Regions from separate parts of the Cellvibrio polysaccharolyticus genome, predicted to be linked through region 4. Evidence: predicted binding sites of a transcription regulator. Region 4 holds the regulator's gene; each other region holds the start of a gene.
What was found. The regulator sigma-54, encoded in region 4, starts transcription at its own class of promoters, with help from an activator protein. The targets are predictions, from matches to a motif close to TGGCACANNNNTTGCNNT.
Positions count from the first base shown of each region.

Region 1: a site for sigma-54 is predicted at 2,321-2,338, ahead of C4F51_RS09315 (flagellar basal body-associated FliL family protein). Genes of this name have one in related genera too.
Region 2: a site for sigma-54 is predicted at 2,241-2,258, ahead of C4F51_RS10480 (flagellar brake protein). Genes of this name have one in related genera too.
Region 3: a site for sigma-54 is predicted at 3,010-3,027, ahead of nirB (nitrite reductase large subunit NirB). Genes of this name have one in related genera too.

Region 1 is NZ_PRDL01000001.1:2,184,561-2,189,129, reverse strand. Features, by position in the region: gene fliO (flagellar biosynthetic protein FliO) at 1-296, opposite strand, end outside; gene fliN (flagellar motor switch protein FliN) at 331-735, opposite strand; gene fliM (flagellar motor switch protein FliM) at 722-1,732, opposite strand; gene C4F51_RS09315 (flagellar basal body-associated FliL family protein) at 1,776-2,285, opposite strand; gene C4F51_RS09310 (flagellar hook-length control protein FliK) at 2,442-3,827, opposite strand; gene C4F51_RS09305 (Hpt domain-containing protein) at 3,968-4,345, opposite strand; gene C4F51_RS09300 (ATP-binding SpoIIE family protein phosphatase) at 4,335-4,569, opposite strand, start outside.
Region 2 is NZ_PRDL01000001.1:2,442,710-2,447,278, reverse strand. Features, by position in the region: gene C4F51_RS10485 (methyl-accepting chemotaxis protein) at 1-1,298, opposite strand, end outside; gene C4F51_RS10480 (flagellar brake protein) at 1,423-2,187, opposite strand; gene ttcA (tRNA 2-thiocytidine(32) synthetase TtcA) at 2,450-3,343, shown strand; gene C4F51_RS10470 (putative bifunctional diguanylate cyclase/phosphodiesterase) at 3,496-4,569, shown strand, end outside.
Region 3 is NZ_PRDL01000001.1:3,935,588-3,940,156, reverse strand. Features, by position in the region: gene nirD (nitrite reductase small subunit NirD) at 1-332, opposite strand, end outside; gene nirB (nitrite reductase large subunit NirB) at 332-2,890, opposite strand; gene C4F51_RS16625 (cation:proton antiporter) at 3,319-4,569, opposite strand, start outside.
Region 4 is NZ_PRDL01000001.1:1,497,431-1,501,999, forward strand. Features, by position in the region: gene C4F51_RS06395 (HPr family phosphocarrier protein) at 149-433, opposite strand; gene rapZ (RNase adapter RapZ) at 439-1,308, opposite strand; gene ptsN (PTS IIA-like nitrogen regulatory protein PtsN) at 1,440-1,886, opposite strand; gene hpf (ribosome hibernation-promoting factor, HPF/YfiA family) at 1,889-2,179, opposite strand; gene C4F51_RS06415 (RNA polymerase factor sigma-54) at 2,309-3,898, opposite strand; gene lptB (LPS export ABC transporter ATP-binding protein) at 4,054-4,569, opposite strand, start outside.

The DNA of each region.
Region 1 (4,569 bases), 690 kb from region 4:
GGAGATTCAGCCCCTTCTTTTAATGGGGCCGCCTCTTTTAATGGAATAGCTTGTGCCTTGTCTTCCAACGTGAGAGCTTCAGCACTGTTTTTAACATCGGCAGAGCCAGAGTTTTCTTCCAGCTCACCAGCGTCAGCGTTTTCAGCCGCATCGATAGCTTGAGCATTTTCTATCGACTCGATCGAGCCACTGCTGCTTGAGGATAGGCCATTGGCTATTTCTTCGGCCATAACAAATGGCGACCCGATGGCCGCCAGTACTATAAAAAATGCAATGAAGCGTTTTAACGCGAGCATGTGTCGGATCCTGGACATTACCAGCAAGTTATTATTAACGTAATTTTTTAATACGCTCGGAGGGGCTGATAACATCGGTCATGCGGATGCCGAATTTTTCGTTCACCACCACCACTTCACCGTGGGCGATGAGTGTGCCATTAACCAGTACATCCAGCGGCTCACCAGCAAGACGATCCAGCTCAATAACCGAGCCCTGGTTCAGTTGCAGCAGGTTGCGAATGGTGATCGAGGTGCGCCCTACTTCCATGGAAATGCTCACTGGAATATCGAGAATGACATCCAGATCCGGGTTGTGAATATTTTTTTCCGATTCAACATGCAGCTCGTCCAATGGCACGCGACTGACATCAATCGCGTCCACCGCTGCCTGTTCCTGCATGGCAGCGGCCCAATCATCGGCCATGGAATCCTGATCAATGTCATCATTTGTTGTCATCGGGTACTCCTCCGGTTGCCGTAATATTTTGTGTATGACTTCTGTCGATAAAGTCGTTAATTTTTAATGCCAGATTGCCCTTATGCTGGCCGAGCTCGGCACGAAACATAGGAACCCCATTGGCGGTAATGACATGTACGTCAGAAAACTCAATCGGGATCACATCACCGGCTTTGAGTGCGGCAACATCGCGCAGCGAAATATCGCGACGGGCGATATCGCATTCGAGATCAACGCGGGCGGTCAATACATCTTCCCGCAGTGCTTTTTCCCAGCGTTCGTCCTGTTCATCGCTATCGCTTTGCAAACCCGCATCCAGCACTTCGCGGATTGGCTCGATCATCGAGTAAGGCATAGTGATATGAATTTCACCGCCGCCGCCATCCAGCTCTACGTGAAAGGTGCTTACCACCACCACTTCACTGGGGCTGACAATGTTGGCCATGGAGGGATTCACTTCGGAGTTAATGTACTCGAAGTTGATGGGCATAATGGCTTTCCAGGCTTCGGCAAGATCCACGAAAGCCTGATTCAACACCATTTGAATAACGCGTAATTCTGTCGGGGTAAATTCACGGCCTTCGATTTTGGCATGGCGACCATCACCACCAAAAAAGTTATCAACCAGTTTGAATACCAGCCGGGCGTCGAGAATAATCAGCGCCGTGCCACGCAAAGGACGAAACTTCACCATATTAAGGCTGGTGGGCACATAAAGCGTGTGCACGTATTCGCCAAATTTTTGAATCTGCAAACCGCCCACCGAAACATCCGCGGTGCGCCGCAGCAAATTAAACAAACTGATACGCGTGTAGCGGGCAAAACGTTCGTTGATCATTTCCAGCGTGGGCATACGCCCACGAACAATCCGATCCTGACTGGTCAGGTCATAGGAGCGAACTGAACCCGAGTCCTGATCGGCATCGGTGTTGATATCGCCGTCATCAACACCGTGCAATAACGCATCAATTTCATCTTGTGATAATAAATCTTGCACAATGAATACCCTTCAATCGCCTCAGCGGCCATTTTTTATCGTGTTATTGCATCACAAAACTGGTGAACAAAACCTGCTCTACCCCGGCTTTACCAATTTCTTTTTGCAACACTGCCTGCACATTGGCCAACGCCTGTTCGCGCAACGCCTCTTTACCTTCAATAGTTTGCAGGGTTTCAAAATTCTGGGCGCTGAACAACATGACCAGGCTATTGCGAATAGCAGGTTTGTGTAAATCCAGCGCGGCGGAAACATCGGCATCACGAATTAACAAGGCGACGTCGGTTTGTAAAAACCGCTGGCGGCCGCCAACGGAAAAGTTCGCCACAAAGGCAGGAGGCAGAGCGTAATAGATGGCCGGTTTTTTGACGGCTGCCGCGTCGCTTTGTGTAGCAGGCGTGGTATCCGAAGAGCCCAACCCGACCACCGCCAGCGTGCCGCCAACAGAAATACCGACCAGAGCGATAGCCGCTACCGCGATCATCAGGTATTTTTTTCGATTATTTACTTTGGGCGCTGCGCCGTCTGCCGGTTTGCCCGTGTCCTTTGCCATGTCAAAAGCCCGTCGTTAATCATGCTTGATTGGGTTCAGCAATACCCATGCCAGCCCGATATTTAACCAGCTCGGGAAAATATCGGGTTGGAGCGCAGTATACGGCCTGAATGGCGACAGTGATATTGGCAATAACGGAGAAATAACGGACTGGCGTCAGGCGTAATGATCTACCAGACGAATAATGCGAGCGGTGGCGGCCTGCTCTTCTTCATCACCGGGTTCGGCATTGCTGCCATTGCCACCACCAGAGGATTGTTCCTGATCGCGCCGGGAAAATGCCTGATCGGAAACGCCCACGTCCAGCGACATGCCATTTTCGGCAAACATTTCCCGCAAACGGTTGGCTTGCTGATCCAGCACGTCGCGCACATTGGGGTTTTGGCTAACAAAATTGACTTGCACATGGTCATTTTGCACCTGAATGCGCACCTGTAACGGCCCCAGCTCTGGCGGGTCGAGACGTATTTCAGCGGATGGCAGATTTTGCGCCGATAGCCACATAACGCGGTTGACCACCGCCTGATTCCATTGCGGGTGCCCCATTGGCACACCCACCTGGGATTGCACCGTAAAACCGCGCCCCGTTACCGCCAGGCTTTCTGCAGCCCGCGTGGTTTCAGCAATCACTGCGGTGGTGGGAGGTGCTGTGCGCGTTTCGGCTGGCGGAGCCGTGTTTGCATCAGTGGGCAGCGACGTGCGCGACGCCGACCCGCTCGCCCTGGCAAGCAAGCCCTCTTCCGCAGGCAGCCCATCATCAGCGCCGGCAATGGAATCATCCACTACCGGCGCACCGCTTGATTTGCCAGCCTCGACGGTGACTTTGTTGGCCGTTAACACTGCCGATTCCGATGTGTTCGCGGCGGCATCTGTCCGGGCATTGGCCGGCGCACCTTGCAAGGCTACCTGAGGTGTTGGCGCAGCCTCGTCGGTCTCAACGGCAATAGCCACGGGTTCTTCCTCAACCGGAGCGTCTGTTTCCTCTTCCGGTTTCAGCAGTTCTTCAGGCAGTGGTTCTTCCGTATCAACCTCTGCCAGCAGAGATTCCCCGTCAAGCGGATCAGTCTCGTCGGTAACCACCTGATCCGGAACGCCGTTAGCCAGCAGTAAAACACCCGGGGCGGTATCTTCAAGCGGCAGCGCTGTCTGGCTGGCATCGGTTAAGGGCGCGGCTGTTGAGGTTTCTTCCACAGCGGCGAGTTCAGTATTTTCTGTCGTTAAGGGTTTGGAAGGCGACGTGTCCGGTTCGTTTTTATTCGCCGCTGCCGGTCTTTTTTCAGTGGCCTGTTCGGCACGCAGCGGTGCGCTGTCTTTGGCGGCAGCTGCCGCTGGTCGGGGAGTTGATGGCTCACGAGGATTTGGGGGAGCTGGACGCTCCTGCGTTGAACGGGCAACTTTTTGCCGCGCCTGCTGCAAGGTATTTTCAAAGGAGTTGTTACTACCTGCGCCGCCGAAATCTACGCTTACCGCTGTTTTGGTATTCGAGGCGCGGGTAAATGCCGCGTTGGCGGTCGATTGTGAAATACCGGATCCGTTATTCATGCCTTCTCTCGTGTAATGATCACGCTCTCACAGCGGCAAAGATTGGCCGCTACAGGCGGGACGTGAAAACCCGAAAGGTAAAATGCAAAGGCAGTGCCAATCCGCCATAAACGGCCCGGCGGTTGACAGGTAACTGAGAGTCAGCCTGAAAAATTCGCGCCGATTAATATGACGCCGGTTTCTTCCTGTAGTGCTTGTGCGGATGCGTTGATGGATTGCTGCAAGTTTACCAGCATGTGCCCGGTCGCCTCGCTGGCCAGGTTCATGCTTGTTGCGGTTGATTCGATCTCCTGGCAAACCGCGTTAAGCGCCAGCAAGCCCAAATTACTGCCACTGCCTTTCAGGCTGTGCGCTGTGCGGCGCACGGCATCGTGATCATCGTTGCGAACGGCTTCGTGCAGTTGTGCCATTTTTTCGCCCGCATCCTGCCACCAGGCATTAAGGAGCGCGGCAAAATCCTCTTCCATAATCAGGCGCAATGAGGTCAGTACTTCACGATCAAGCGTATTAACGGACATGGTCGACCTCTTTTTCGCGGTTGTCGGTTTCGCCCCAGACATAATGGACTTCAATGTCATTGCCATTTCCATGAAACTTCATGTCGTGGCAGAGCTTTGATAAAAGATAAAGACCTCGCCCACTCCACTGGTTGGCATCGCCAGCCTCAGGCGCACGGTGATAATCAAAACCGTCACCGCTATCCCGCACCCGAATGACCAGTCGCCCGCCGTGGTGTTCTGCC
Region 2 (4,569 bases), 950 kb from region 4:
TGCATACAGGTGTTCATGCTGGCGCTGGCATCTTCCGTCGCCTGGCCAAGCTTGCCAATAATGCCTTGAATGTCACTGGTCGATTCCTGGGTGCGCTGTGCCAGCGTGCGTACTTCATCCGCAACCACCGCGAACCCGCGACCCTGGTCACCGGCGCGCGCCGCTTCGATAGCGGCGTTCAGGGCGAGCAGGTTGGTTTGTTCCGCAATGCTGCGAATAACATCTACTACGCTACCAATTTTACGGCTGTCTTCGGAAAGGCGGTCCAGCATTTGCCCCAGATCACCTACCGTGCGAGAGAGATCAACAATCGCCTTGTTGGCACCGGCGATTACTTCATTACCCTTGCGAACTTCGTTGATCGCCATGCTGGTCGCGGTAGAGGTTTGCGTAGCGCCGCTGGCAACTTCCTGAACCGCAACCGACATTTGTTGCATGGCATTGGCAACATTGGTGGTTTCGCGCTGCTGTGCGGACATGCCGGTGTGAGTGCGCTGCGCCTGGTCGTGCGCTTCTTCAGACTTGATATGCAGTTCTCTGGCAGACTCGCCGAAGCGGCCCAGTGCGGTGCGCAAGCGAGCCTGAATGGCAATTTGTGCCAACATAATTTCGCCGCTGGCATCGCAGCGACCGGAATAGATATAAGCAGCCACCGGATCGGTTAAAAACGCCCGCGCTGCCGCAAGCGGCTGCGAAAGTTTTTTATGGGTAACCCAGAAATTGATAAAACCGGTTAACAAGCTGATGCCAAAAAGCCCCGCCACCATGGATGCACTTAACAGCGAGGTGAGCGAAAAAATACCCAGCAACACTACAAAAGTCAGGGCGCCTGCTTGTATGGCTTCACCGAAAATATGCCAGAGCTTTTCATACCAGGGGTAAATGCCTTTGCCGTTTTGGATACGGGCATAGACCTTCTCGGCGCGTTTAACGATAACCGGGTCGGCTTTGGCGCGCACAGATTCGTAGCCGTAAATCTGGCCTTTTTCGCGCAACGGGGTCACATAGGCATCCACCCAATAGTGGTCACCATTTTTGCAGCGGTTTTTCACCATACCCATCCAGGGGCGGCCTGCCTTTAATGCTGTCCACATCATGCCGAAAGCTTCGGCAGGCATATGCGGGTGGCGCAGAATATTATGGGGCTGGCCCAATAATTCGTCGCGCGTGTAGCCTGCAATCTGGCAGAAATAGTCATTGCAAAATTGAATATTTCCCCGGGTGTCGGTTGAGGAAACAATCTCATTATTATTCGAAACGAAGACTTCTCTACCGGTTATCGGACCGTTATTACGCATGGAAAAATCCTTACAAAAGTCAGCGAACGCTACGCGTTTAGCGCTGGAAACAGAGGCATTTTATTAAGCTGCCTTCAAAGGTAATCGGCCTGAAGCGCGAATAGTTTAGCCTTGTTTCCTGTTCTCAGGCTGCCCGCTGACGAAAATTTTTAATAGAGGAATTTTTGTTTATAAATTCGTCAATTACTGCTCTCTTTTCTTCAGAAAGCGTCAGAAACTCCAATCGCAAGCGCGTGCTTCGGTAGGGCGTGCGGTTGGGTGACAATCCTCTGACGCGCGCGCGCGCCTGAATGCGAATATCGTTCAACATAAATTCGCACAGCGGCAGCTCTTCGCCCTGCTGAAAAAAGTCTTCCAGCGAGCCTGCCAGCAGAATACACATGCCGCCCGCTGACAAATTTTCGATGGTGCCGTAGCGAACATCATCATTAAAGGCGCGCAGCTTGCCCGACAGGGCGCTGGCTCCAAACAAATTCAGGCGTCGATATTCGCGGCGCGAATGCCACACAGGATTATGCGGAAAGGTGATGGCAAAACCTTGAATGCCGAGGTGCTCGCCGGTGGCAATCACCGTGGCGGTGAACTTCAGCTGTTTTTCGCGGGAGCGATAAATAAATTCAAGCTGGCTGCCGGTTTCCAGTAAACGTTGTGACGGAAATAAATCATCAAACCATATCACGCCATTTTCATCATCAATGGATAGGATAAGCGTCTGATAGGAGCGTTGGCTGCCTTCAAAATACACTTCCAGTCGCTGGCGCTGTTCAAACAGATCCAGCAATGGACCGGGTGTCAGGTAAACGGGTGCCACCCGCGGGCGCTCCGATTTGCCGGATCCTGCAAAGGAAGGTTTGGAAAATTTGGTCAATAAACCCTGGATGAATGACATAACCTGATCCGATAAGGGCGTAAACCCGTGATTCGAGGGTGCTTTTTAGTGAGAAAGCAAAGGTTGTGCCAGGAGGAAAGTGCACCAAAACGGCGATTTGGACCGTGAAGAGGCAAATAATGAGCACTTTTGAGAGGCTATTGGCGGCGAGTGGCAAACTATTGCCGCCAAAGGGAAATTACCGCCGGAGACATTCCCCCGTGCGCATAAAAACCGTACAATGGCGGTTTTTCCTCTACATCCGGTTGTCACGCAAATCACTATGAAAGCATTTCCTGTCCGTAAAGAGCGCCTCGAATTTAACAAGCTGCAAAAGCGGTTACGCCGTCTTGTTGGAAGCGCCATTGCCGATTACAACATGATCGAGGAAGGCGACAAAATCATGGTATGCCTGTCGGGCGGCAAAGACTCCTACGCCATGCTCGATGTACTGCTCAGTATGCAGAAAACGGCGCCGATCCATTTCGACATTGTTGCCGTCAATATGGACCAAAAGCAGCCTGGTTTTCCCGAACATATCTTGCCGGAATACCTGACGGCGCTGGGCGTACCTTTTCATATCATTGAAAAGGATACCTACAGCGTCGTGAAAGAGCTGGTTCCCGAAGGTAAAACCACCTGCGGATTATGCTCCCGCCTGCGTCGCGGTACTTTATATGGTTTCGCGGATGAAATCGGGGCGACCAAAATTGCGCTGGGCCATCATCGTGATGACATTATTGAAACTATGTTTTTGAATTTGTTTTACGGTGGCAAGATCAAAGCCATGCCGCCCAAGCTGCTGTCCGACGACAAACGCAATATTGTGATTCGCCCGATGGCCTATTGCAGCGAAGAAGACCTGGTAGACTTTGCCGAACAAAAAGGCTTCCCGATTATTCCCTGCAACCTGTGCGGTTCCCAGGAAAACCTGCAGCGGCAGGTGGTCAAGCAGATGTTGCACACCTGGGAGGCACAATACCCGGGCCGTACCGAAACCATTTTCTCAGCCATTAAAAACATCATTCCATCGCAAATGGCTGATGTGAATTTATTCGACTTTATCAATTTGAAAACCGACGCTACCGCGGCAGCCACCAGTGATGATTCGGATCTGTTTGCGGCGGTAAAACCGGACAGCGGTGTGCAATTTATCAACGGATTCCAGATACAGTAATGCTTACGCTGATGTGCAGAATGCGAACAACAAGGCCGCCGGTTTACGCCGGATCGGCCTTTTATTATTTCCTCAGACCGGGCGCTTGATGATGAACCGGTGTAGCCAGAAAAATATGATAAAAAACTGGACTCTGTTATGGAATTACACCTTTGAATAAAACCGGCACGCCTTCGTTTTTTGATGGTATTTCGTTCCAGCTGGCGAAAATAGGCATCATCGTTGCGTTTGTTCTCAGCTTTCTGATGAACTCGGTGCAGCTTTACCTCGATTACCACAATCAGCAGCGGGAATTTGACAGCCTGATTGAGCGGGTTATTGAGGTGGCCACACCGCCCGCAGCACGTTCGGTGCAAACACTCGACGATGAACTCTCCGACGAAGTGGTGAATGGCCTGCTGCGTTACGGATTTATTTACGAAGTAGAAATTGCCGATGAGGTGGGTAATATTCTCGCGCAGGGCAGTTCACGCCGCGAGCATTCGCCCACCCGCTGGCTAACCGATCGCATTACCGAAGGTACTCAGGAATACCGCGCCAATTTGCCCATTGCCGGCTACACCGATGGCATTGCTGGCAGCATCCGTTTCTCGGTGGATATGGATCAGGCGTTAGCCGGTTTTTACAACCGCTCCAAATATGCGCTGGTGGCCGGTGTATTGCGCAACATGTTGCTGGTGTCGCTGCTGTTCTTTGTTTTTTATCTCACGCTCACCAAACCTATCGCACGTATTGCCCGTGAAATCAATCTGATCAACTCCGATCAGCCTGGCTTGCAACGGCTTACTCCGCTGCCGCCCGATCGCAAGGATGAGCTGGCACTGCTGGTTTCAAGCAGTAATGAATTGCTGGATATTGTCGAGTTATCGCTTGCCAAGCGCCGCGCGGTAGAGCTGGCGCTGCGCAAAAGTGAAGAGCATTTACGACAGATTATCGATAGCTTGCCGGTGATGATCGGGGCCCGAAATATCGCTGGTTATTACTTGTTCGCTAACAAAGCGCTGGCCGATGAGCTGGGTTTTTCCCGCGAAGAGATGCGTACCTTGCACGTGCGGCAATTGCTGAAAAATTCGGTATTCGAAATTGATACCATGCTGCAAAACGATTATCGCGTTATTCAGGGTGATGAAGAGCTGGATGTGATTGAAGAGCGCTTTATCACCGCCACCGGCAAACAGCTGTTCCTGCAAACCCATATTATGCCGCTGGCCTTTTACGATGAAAAA
Region 3 (4,569 bases), 2.4 Mb from region 4:
CCGTTAATGCGTGTTTGCCACACCGGTAGTTGCTGCTCGGGATATTCCAGGCAGCGACCACTGCTCAAACAAAAATGTTGTTTGTACAAAGGCGATGCGACTACCACTTCGCCGTTGATATGCGCCGTCAAACCGCGGCCAATGACATTGGCTCCGGATTTCGGGTCGCGGTTGCCTACCGCAAAAACATTTTGTTCAGTTAATCCCGGCAAGTAAAAAAGTGCGACTTGCTGGTCTTCAACGCGGGCAACCACGCCGGAGTTGGCGACCAGATCATCGCGTTTGCAAATCGTTTTCCAGCGGGGCAGGTTTGCAGAAGCTGTGTTTTGCATTAAACAATCTCCTCGGCAATGGCGATCAATTGCGGTTCATAGGCGGGTAAAGGGCGGCGTTGATTTCTTTCGCGGATAAAACGAATGTCATCATCGGCGGCCTGGTCGTTAACAAAGGTGCGGAAGCGCTTGAGTTTTTCCGGGTCGCTGATGGCGTTGGTCCATTCGCATTCGTAACGGTCAACAATCAGTTGCATTTGTGCTTCCAGCTCGGCGGCAAGGCCGAGGCTATCATCAATGACAACCGCTTTGAGGTAGTCGAGGCCGCCTTCAAGCGACTCGCGCCATACCGAAGTGCGCTGCAATTTGTCGGCAGTGCGAATGTAGAACATCAGCACGCGGTCGATGTAACGAATCAGCGTTGCATCATCGAGGTCAGTGGCAAACAATTCGGCGTGACGCGGGCGCATACCGCCGTTGCCGCACACGTACAGGTTCCAGCCATTTTCGGTGGCAATCACGCCGATGTCCTTGCTCTGCGCTTCCGCACATTCGCGGGTGCAACCGGACACGGCAAATTTCAATTTGTGCGGTGCGCGCAAACCTTTGTAGCGGTGCTCAATGTCCAGCGCCATTTGCACGCTGTCCTGCACACCGTAACGACACCAGGTGCTACCGACGCAGGATTTAACGGTGCGGGTAGATTTGCCGTAGGCGTGGCCGGTTTCAAAACCGGCGGCAATTAATTCACTCCAGATGTCCGGCAGTTCATGCAATTGCGCGCCGAATAAATCGATACGCTGGCCACCGGTAATTTTGGTGTAGAGATCGTATTTTTTGGCCACCTGGCCGATGGCGATTAACGCATCCGGAGTAATTTCTCCGGCGGGAATACGCGGTACGATGGAGTAGGTACCGTTTTTCTGCATGTTGGCCATGAAGGTGTCGTTGGTGTCTTGCAAAGGCACCAGCGCGCTGTTCATGATCGGGCGGTTCCAGCAAGAGGCGAGAATGGAGCCCACGGCAGGTTTGCAAATGGTGCAGCCGAGGTGCCCTTTGCCGTGGCGAGCGAGCAGTTCATCAAAACTTTCGATGGCTTCCACGCGCACAATGTCGTACAGCTCCTGGCGGGTGTAGCTGAAGTGTTCGCACAAACTTTTATCAACTTCCACGCCGCGCGCGGTGAGTTCGTGTTCAAAAACCTGCTTCAACAAAGCCGCACAGCCGCCGCAACCGGTGGCTGCTTTGGTGCAGCTTTTTAATTCAGCAATGTCCTGGCAACCGGCATCAACTGCATCGCAAATCGCGCCTTTGCTAACGTTGTGGCAAGAGCAAATGGTAGCGGTGGCGGGCAGCGCATCAACACCCAATGCCGGTGTTGCACTGTTGCTTGGCAAAATCAGTCCGGCCGGGTCGGCGGGTAAATCAATGCCGTTATTCACGTATTGCAACAAGGTGTCGTAGTAGCTGTTGTCGCCAACCAGAATAGCGCCCAGCGCTTTTTTGCCATCGGCAGAAACGACCAGGCGGCGATAACAGGCGTTGGCTTCGTCAATAAAACGGTAGCTGCGTGAGCCGGGGGTGTTGCCCGCCGCATCGCCAATGGAGCCTACGTCTACACCGAGTAATTTCAGTTTGGTGGACATGTCGGCACCGGTAAAAGGCGAAGACGGTTGCTGGCACAGCAGTGCCGCCACGTTTCTCGCCATTTGGTAACCGGGTGCAACCAGTCCGAAAATGCGTTCGTTCCAGGCCGCACATTCACCAATCGCGTAAATGGATTCATCGCTGGTGCGGCAATCGTTGTTGATGCTGATACCGCCACGGGGCGCGATGTCCAGATGGCATTGACGAGCCAGATGATCTTGCGGGCGAATACCGGCGGAGAAAACAATCAGGTCGGTTTCCAGCAAGGTGTCGTCGGCAAATTGCATCTGGTAGCGGTATTCGTTGCCGGCAACAATCGCCTGGGTGGCTTTGTTCAAATGCACCGATACGCCGAGTTCTTCGATACGCGCTTTCAGGGCGCCACCGCCTTCGCCATCCAACTGTACCGGCATCAAACGCGGAGCAAATTCCACGACATGGGTTTCAAGGCCGAGGCTGCGTAAGGCATTGGCGGCTTCGAGGCCGAGCAGACCACCACCGATCACCACGCCACGGCGCGAAACGTTGGCAGCGGCGCGAATGCTGTCGAGGTCATCGAGGGTGCGATACACCAGACGCGCATCACCTTCGGCACCTTCAATGGGCGGCACGAAAGGATAGGAACCGGTGGCCAGCACCAGGGTGTGGTAAGCGAAATTTCCTTTCGAGGTAATCAGCTGTTTGGCGGTACGGTCAATTTCCTGTACCTGCAAGCCGGAAAACAGCGTGATGCCTGGAGCCTGATACAGCGACGCGTCACTCAACGCCAGCGATTCTGCATCGCGGCCGTTGAAATATTCGGACAGGTGTACCCGGTCGTAGGCTCTGCGGCTTTCTTCGCCGAAGACATGGATTTGATAATGTTGCAGCGCACCCTGTGCCAGAAGTTGCTCGACACAGTGATGACCCACCATGCCATTACCAACAATGGCCAGCACCGGCAGGGACGAATTTGTTGTATTTGTTTTCATGGTTTTCCACGGTTCTCCGGTTTTTTTAAGCAAAAAAAAGGCGCCTTGACCTTTCGGTCAGGGCGCCATTGCCGGTATCTCAATCTGTCGTGCCGAGTGATGTTCGACACAAAGGGTATTTAGCAAGCGGTGTGCCAGAAATGGTTTTGTCAGTAACTAAAAGGCATTGCCGGTTGTTTCGCCAGAGAAAAGCACCTTGCAGCGAAAAATCAGTCAGTGAATCGCTTCACATCAGTGCAGACCAGGCGGTTTTTGCACCTGATTGAAGCTGGAAGAATTTTTTGCCTTTGGAAAGAGATTGCTGAATCGCAATGAGACCGGCGAACGGCGTAACTGAAGGGCGGCAGCGCGTTATCGTGAAGGGCAGACAATCTTACGGAAGACTCCCGGTAACTGCACAGAGGCAGATACCGGGAAGCAAAGCAGGTTTAACTGCTGGAATGTTGCGGTACTGCGTCCAGCTCGCCGGAAGCGCGCGCCTTTTTGCCGTATACGGCTTCAAACAGCGGCGATGCCATCAGCGTGGTAACAATGGCCATCAGCACCAGCATGGAGAAAAGTGCAGGGCCAATCACCCCGGCTTGCAGGCCGATGTTGATAATAATCAGCTCCATCAAACCACGGGAATTCATCAGTGCGCCAATGCCCAGTGCGGTGCGATTGTCTTCACCGCATAAACGCGCCGCCGCCCAGCAGGCACCAAATTTGGCTAAAACAGAACCCGCCAAAACCACACCGGCGATGGCCAGCAATTCGATACTGTTGACCATGGTCAGCTGGGTGTTAAGGCCTGAGTAGGTGAAGAACATCGGCAGCAACACCACGACCGCGAATGGCTCCAGTTTTTCCCTTACCTGGGCGCTCAGTACACCGCGCGGCATGACGGCGCCTAACAGGAAGCCGCCGAACACCGCATGCAAACCAATGTAGTCTGCAACCCAGGCAGACAACATAAACAGCATCAACACAATAGAGAGCAGTGTTGAACTGAGTGGTTTGCCTTCAGCATGTTCTTTGGCGGCGAGACGCTCCAGCGGAGCCAGCAATTTCGGGCCGAGTAAAATCATAAAGCCGGCAAATAAAATACCGCCGCCGATGGCTGCAATAGCAACACTACTGCCGGCACCGAAGCTGGCCAAAACAATCGCCAGCACACACCAGGCGGCGGCATCGTCAATGGCACCGGCGGAGAGCGTCAAAGTACCCAGCCGGGTATGGCTCAAGCCGCGTTCATGAATAATGCGCGCCAGCATTGGGAAGGCGGTAATGGCGATAGCGGCACCCATAAACAGCGTGGCGTTAAAGCGGGTGGCGCTATCGGAGAACAATCCGGGCACCGTCATCAGCCAGGGTGTGATGGCGATGGCGACCAGAAAAGGTACCGCCATACCCGAGACAGAAACCGCCATGGCGCTACGCGCGTTACTGCGGAAATGTGCGGTGTTAAAACCGAGACCCACCAGAAACATGTACAGGCCAACGCCTAATTGAGCGCCTACATAAAGCGTGCCTTTGTTTTCCGGTGGGAAAATGTACGCCTGAATTTCCGGTAAAAAATACCCGAACAGCGATGGCCCGAGAATAACGCCGGCGATCATCTCGCCAACCACCTGGGGTTGTTTAAAGTATGTTCGGCCTATCCAGCCCACCGTGCGGCAGGTGAGCAAAATGAAGAACAT
Region 4 (4,569 bases):
GCAAATAGAGAGGGTGTCGGGTTGGCCAACAGTCCCGGGTAAACAACGGATATGCACCGGTGTAATGGGTGCATTATAGCCATGTCGGCGTTATTTCGGGTGGGAGATTAACGGGGGAGACAACGACAATCGGGATTCAGCGCTAAAATCAGTCTTCTTCACCGAAGCGCTGTTCAATCAACTGACAGATAGCATCCATCGCTTTTTGCTCTTCCTTGCCTTCTGTCTGAATATCCAGCAGCGTGCCCTGGCCTGCCGCCAGTAGCATCAACGACATAATACTGGTGGCATCTGACCAGGCGCCGCTGTTGTCGGGTGAGTGAATGCGCACTCGCATAGCAGCATTAAACCGTGTCGCCGTACTGGTAAAACGGGCCGACGCCCGTGCATGCAGTCCGCGCTGGTTCACGATGGTGACAGTTTTATTCAGCATAATTGTCAGGCTTTCTTGTGTTTGAATATATCGCGATGCCTGACCTGAACATCGCTGAAGGTATGATCAAAATGTTTTTGCAGCCGCTCGCTCAAATAGACCGAGCGGTGCTGGCCACCGGTACAACCAATGGCAATGGTGATATAACTGCGGTTATTGGCCTGGTAGCGGGGTAACCAGCGGGTCAGATAGCGCTCGATATCATCGTACATCTCCTGAACCGCCGGTTGTTCTTCCAGAAAATCGATAACCTCGGCGTCTTTACCGGTTTGTGGCCGTAAATGCGCTTTCCAGTGTGGATTGGGCAGGCAGCGCATATCAAATACGATGTCGGCATTGACCGGCAAGCCGTGTTTGAAACCGAAGGATTCAAATAAAATCGCCATGGTAGATTCGTGGCGACCTACCACGCGCTCTTTAACCAGATCGCGCAGCTCATGCAAGTTCAGGTTGCTGGTATCCAGCACCTGATCCGCATTATCTCTCACCGGCTCCAGCAATCGCTGTTCTGTAGCGATGGCTTCGGCCAGATTGGTGTGTTTGTCACTCAGCGGATGTTTGCGCCGGGTTTCACTGAATCTTTGCACCAGCACATGGGGTTGCGCATCGAGAAAGAGCACCTGAAACGTCATGCCGGCGGTTTTCAGCGAGTCGATAACGTCGGGGAATTCCGTCAAATCTTGCCAGGCGTTGCGTACATCAATACCAATAGCAAAGCGCTGCTCATTATTTTGATGGGCCTGAATCTGGGCAATCAAGGGTGGCAGCAGGCTGATCGGTAAATTGTCTATGCAATTAAAGCCAACATCTTCCAGCACGTGCAAGGCAGTACTTTTTCCTGAACCTGACAGTCCGCTGACGATGACGAGATGCATAGTAAAATCCTGCTCGGCGTATTAAGGAAAGATCCGCTGAAATCCTGAAACGGCTCCGGTTATCCAGGGCGTGGCTCAGGATGAATAAAAAAAACGTTCAGGGCAAGCGGCAAATTCCGGTGCCGGTTAAATTATGAAACAGCCGCCTGAAAGAGAGCCTGATCACTGTCCGCCTGGCGCAAGGAATCACGAAAACCCGCGTCATTAAGCGAACGAGCCAGAGAGGATAGGGTATCAAGGTGTTCTGCATTAGCATTTTCCGGTACCAGCATAGCGAATAAAATATCCACTTTCTGGCCGTCAATTGCATCAAACTCAATAGGTTGTTTCAGAGTAATCAGGGCGCCTATCGCTTTACTGCCGCATTCCATGCGGCAATGCGGTAAGGCTATCCCGAAACCGATGCCGGTAGATCCCAGGCGTTCCCTGGCTATCAGCCGACGAAAAACTTCATCGGCATTAATAGAGGGTACGGCGCGTGCAATGGTATTGGCGAGAATTTCCAGGGTGCGTTTCTTGCTAACACCTTCAATAGCACACAGGGTGCGATCGGGCGTAATCAGTTCCGGGATTGTCATGGTTAACGATGGCTACGTAATTTTTCTTTGTGTTTAATCAGTTGGCGATCCAGTTTGTCCGCCAGTTTATCAATGGCCGCATACATATCCGCTTCTACGGCATCAGCAAATAAATCCTTACCGCTGACGTGCACCGTGGCTTCCGCTTTTTGATCGAGGTGATCAACCCCAAGGATGACATGCACAGAAGTAATTTTGTCGTGGTGGTTATCCAGCTTTTCCAGTTTGGTTTCTACGTACTGCTTAAGGGCTTCAGTGACTTCCAGGTGATGGCCATTAATCGTAATCTGCATGGATACTTCCTCTTTGTTGGCGATATCAATGGATTTTTCAATCCGTCTTTTTATCTGATTATTTACTCTTTTATTGGTTCGCATTGAACTTCAAATTTGAGAATAAATAACGTTTCCTGATCGGTGCGATTACATCAACGATTTCCGCTCGTTGGACGGCGGGATGTTTAACGACTCCCGGTATTTTGCAATAGTGCGACGGGCTACCTGAATTCCCTGCTCGGCCAGCAGGTCGGTGATTTTACTGTCGCTCAATGGTTTTTTCGCATTTTCGGCGCTGATCAGTTTTTTAATCAGTGCACGAATCGCGGTTGAAGAACACTCGCCACCACCTTCAGTGCTCACATGGCTGGAGAAAAAATACTTCAGCTCAAAAATGCCTTGCGGCGTGTGCATGAATTTTTGTGTGGTTACGCGTGAAATAGTGGACTCATGCATCTGCACAATTTCTGCGATGTCGTGCAGCACCAGCGGCTTCATGGCCTCGGCGCCGTATTCAAGAAAGCCGCGTTGTTTTTCAACAATACAGCTGGCAACTTTCAGCAGGGTTTCGTTGCGGCTCTGCAGGCTTTTTAAAAACCAGCGCGCCTCCTGAAGGTTGTCTTTCAAAAAAGTGTTGTCGCTACTGGAATCGGCGCGCTTGACCATAGAGGCATAGTTGGCGTTGATTCGCAGGCGAGGTGCGATATCCGGGTTCAGCTCGACGATCCAGCGGCCATCGCGTTTTTCAACAAACACGTCCGGTACTACATATTCGGTATCGCCACTGGCAATAATGTCACCAGGGCGGGGGTTCAACCCCTGGATGAGCAAAACTGCCTGGCCCAGTTCATTTTCCTTGAGCCGGGTTTTGCGCATCAGCTGGCGATAGTCGCGGCTGCCAAGCAGCGGCAAATAATTTTTGCAGATGGTTTTGGCGGCTTCGAGGAAGGGCGTATCCGTCGGGAATTGTTGCAGTTGCACCAGCAGGCATTCGGCAAGGTTCTGGCTGCAAACGCCGCAAGGGTCAAATTGTTGCAGGCGATGTTGAACGGCGACCACTTCGTCCAGTTCCAGCTCTTCCAGTTCGGCAGCCAGGCCTTCAAAAATATCGTCCAGAGAAACCGACAGCATGCCGCCAGGTTCAACGGCGTCGATAATGGCCAGCGCAATCAGATAATCGCGATCGGAAAATGGCGTGAGGTTCAGTTGCCACATCAGGTGGTCGTAGATGGAATCGACCGCAGCCCGACGGCTTTCGAAGTCGTTGTCATCATTTTCAAAGTTGCTGCTACCGGAGCTGGATGTCTGGTAAACGTCATCCCAGCTGGTATCTACCGGCAAGTCGGTAGGGATGGATTCATTCCATTCGCCCACGACATCACTTTCGGAAAAGCCATCGCTTTCATTGAAGCTGTCAGTTTCCCGGAAGTCACTGTCGTGATCAGAGAAGTTTTCGCTGCTGTCAGACGAAGAAGAGTGGGCATCACTCAGCGGGCGGTCACCCGGCAGGTCAGCGGCTATTTCAGCCTGGCGTGTGTAATCAAGGTCGTCTTTTTCGGCGGATTCAGGAGGGTTGTCGAAGCTGTCTTCCATCTCCAGCATCGGGTTGGAGTCGAGGGCTTCCTGTATCTCCTGTTGCAGATCCAGTGTGGAGAGCTGCAGCAGGCGAATGGCCTGTTGCAGCTGCGGAGTCATGGTCAGTTGTTGACCGAGCTTTAACTGGAGAGATTGCTTCATCGTTTAAAAAGCTGATCCTGCTTAGACGAGAACAGTGGTCGATGAAGTAGAGTTTAGACAGCCTTGATCTCGCAAGCAACAAGGCTAAGCAATGTTTGTGCCTTGTTGTGTGTTATTTGCAAAAGTCAAGGCCCTGGCGTCAAATAAATCTTCAATCAAAGGCGGAAATTCTCGCCCAGATACACCTCACGCACTTTGTTATTGGCCAAAACTGTCTCGGCAGTGCCTTCGGCGATAATGTGACCTTCACTGACGATATAGGCCGTTTCGCAGATATCGAGGGTTTCGCGCACATTGTGATCGGTAATCAATACCCCGATACCGCGATCTTTCAGGTGTCTTACGATTTGCTTGATGTCATTGACCGAGATGGGGTCAACCCCGGCAAAAGGTTCATCCAGCAAAATAAAGCGGGGCTCTGTGGCCAGGGCGCGGGCAATTTCCACCCGGCGGCGTTCGCCACCTGACAGTGCCATGCCGAGACTGTCCCGAATGTGAGTGATGTGAAATTCCTGCAGCAATGAGTCCAGTTTGGCCAGACGCTGCTTTCTGTCGAGATCGCTACGGGTTTCCAGAATTGCCATGATGTTGTCGGCTACCGACAGCTTTCGAAATACCGAAGCTTCCTGGGGTAAATAACCGATACCGGCGCGTGCACGACCATGGATGGG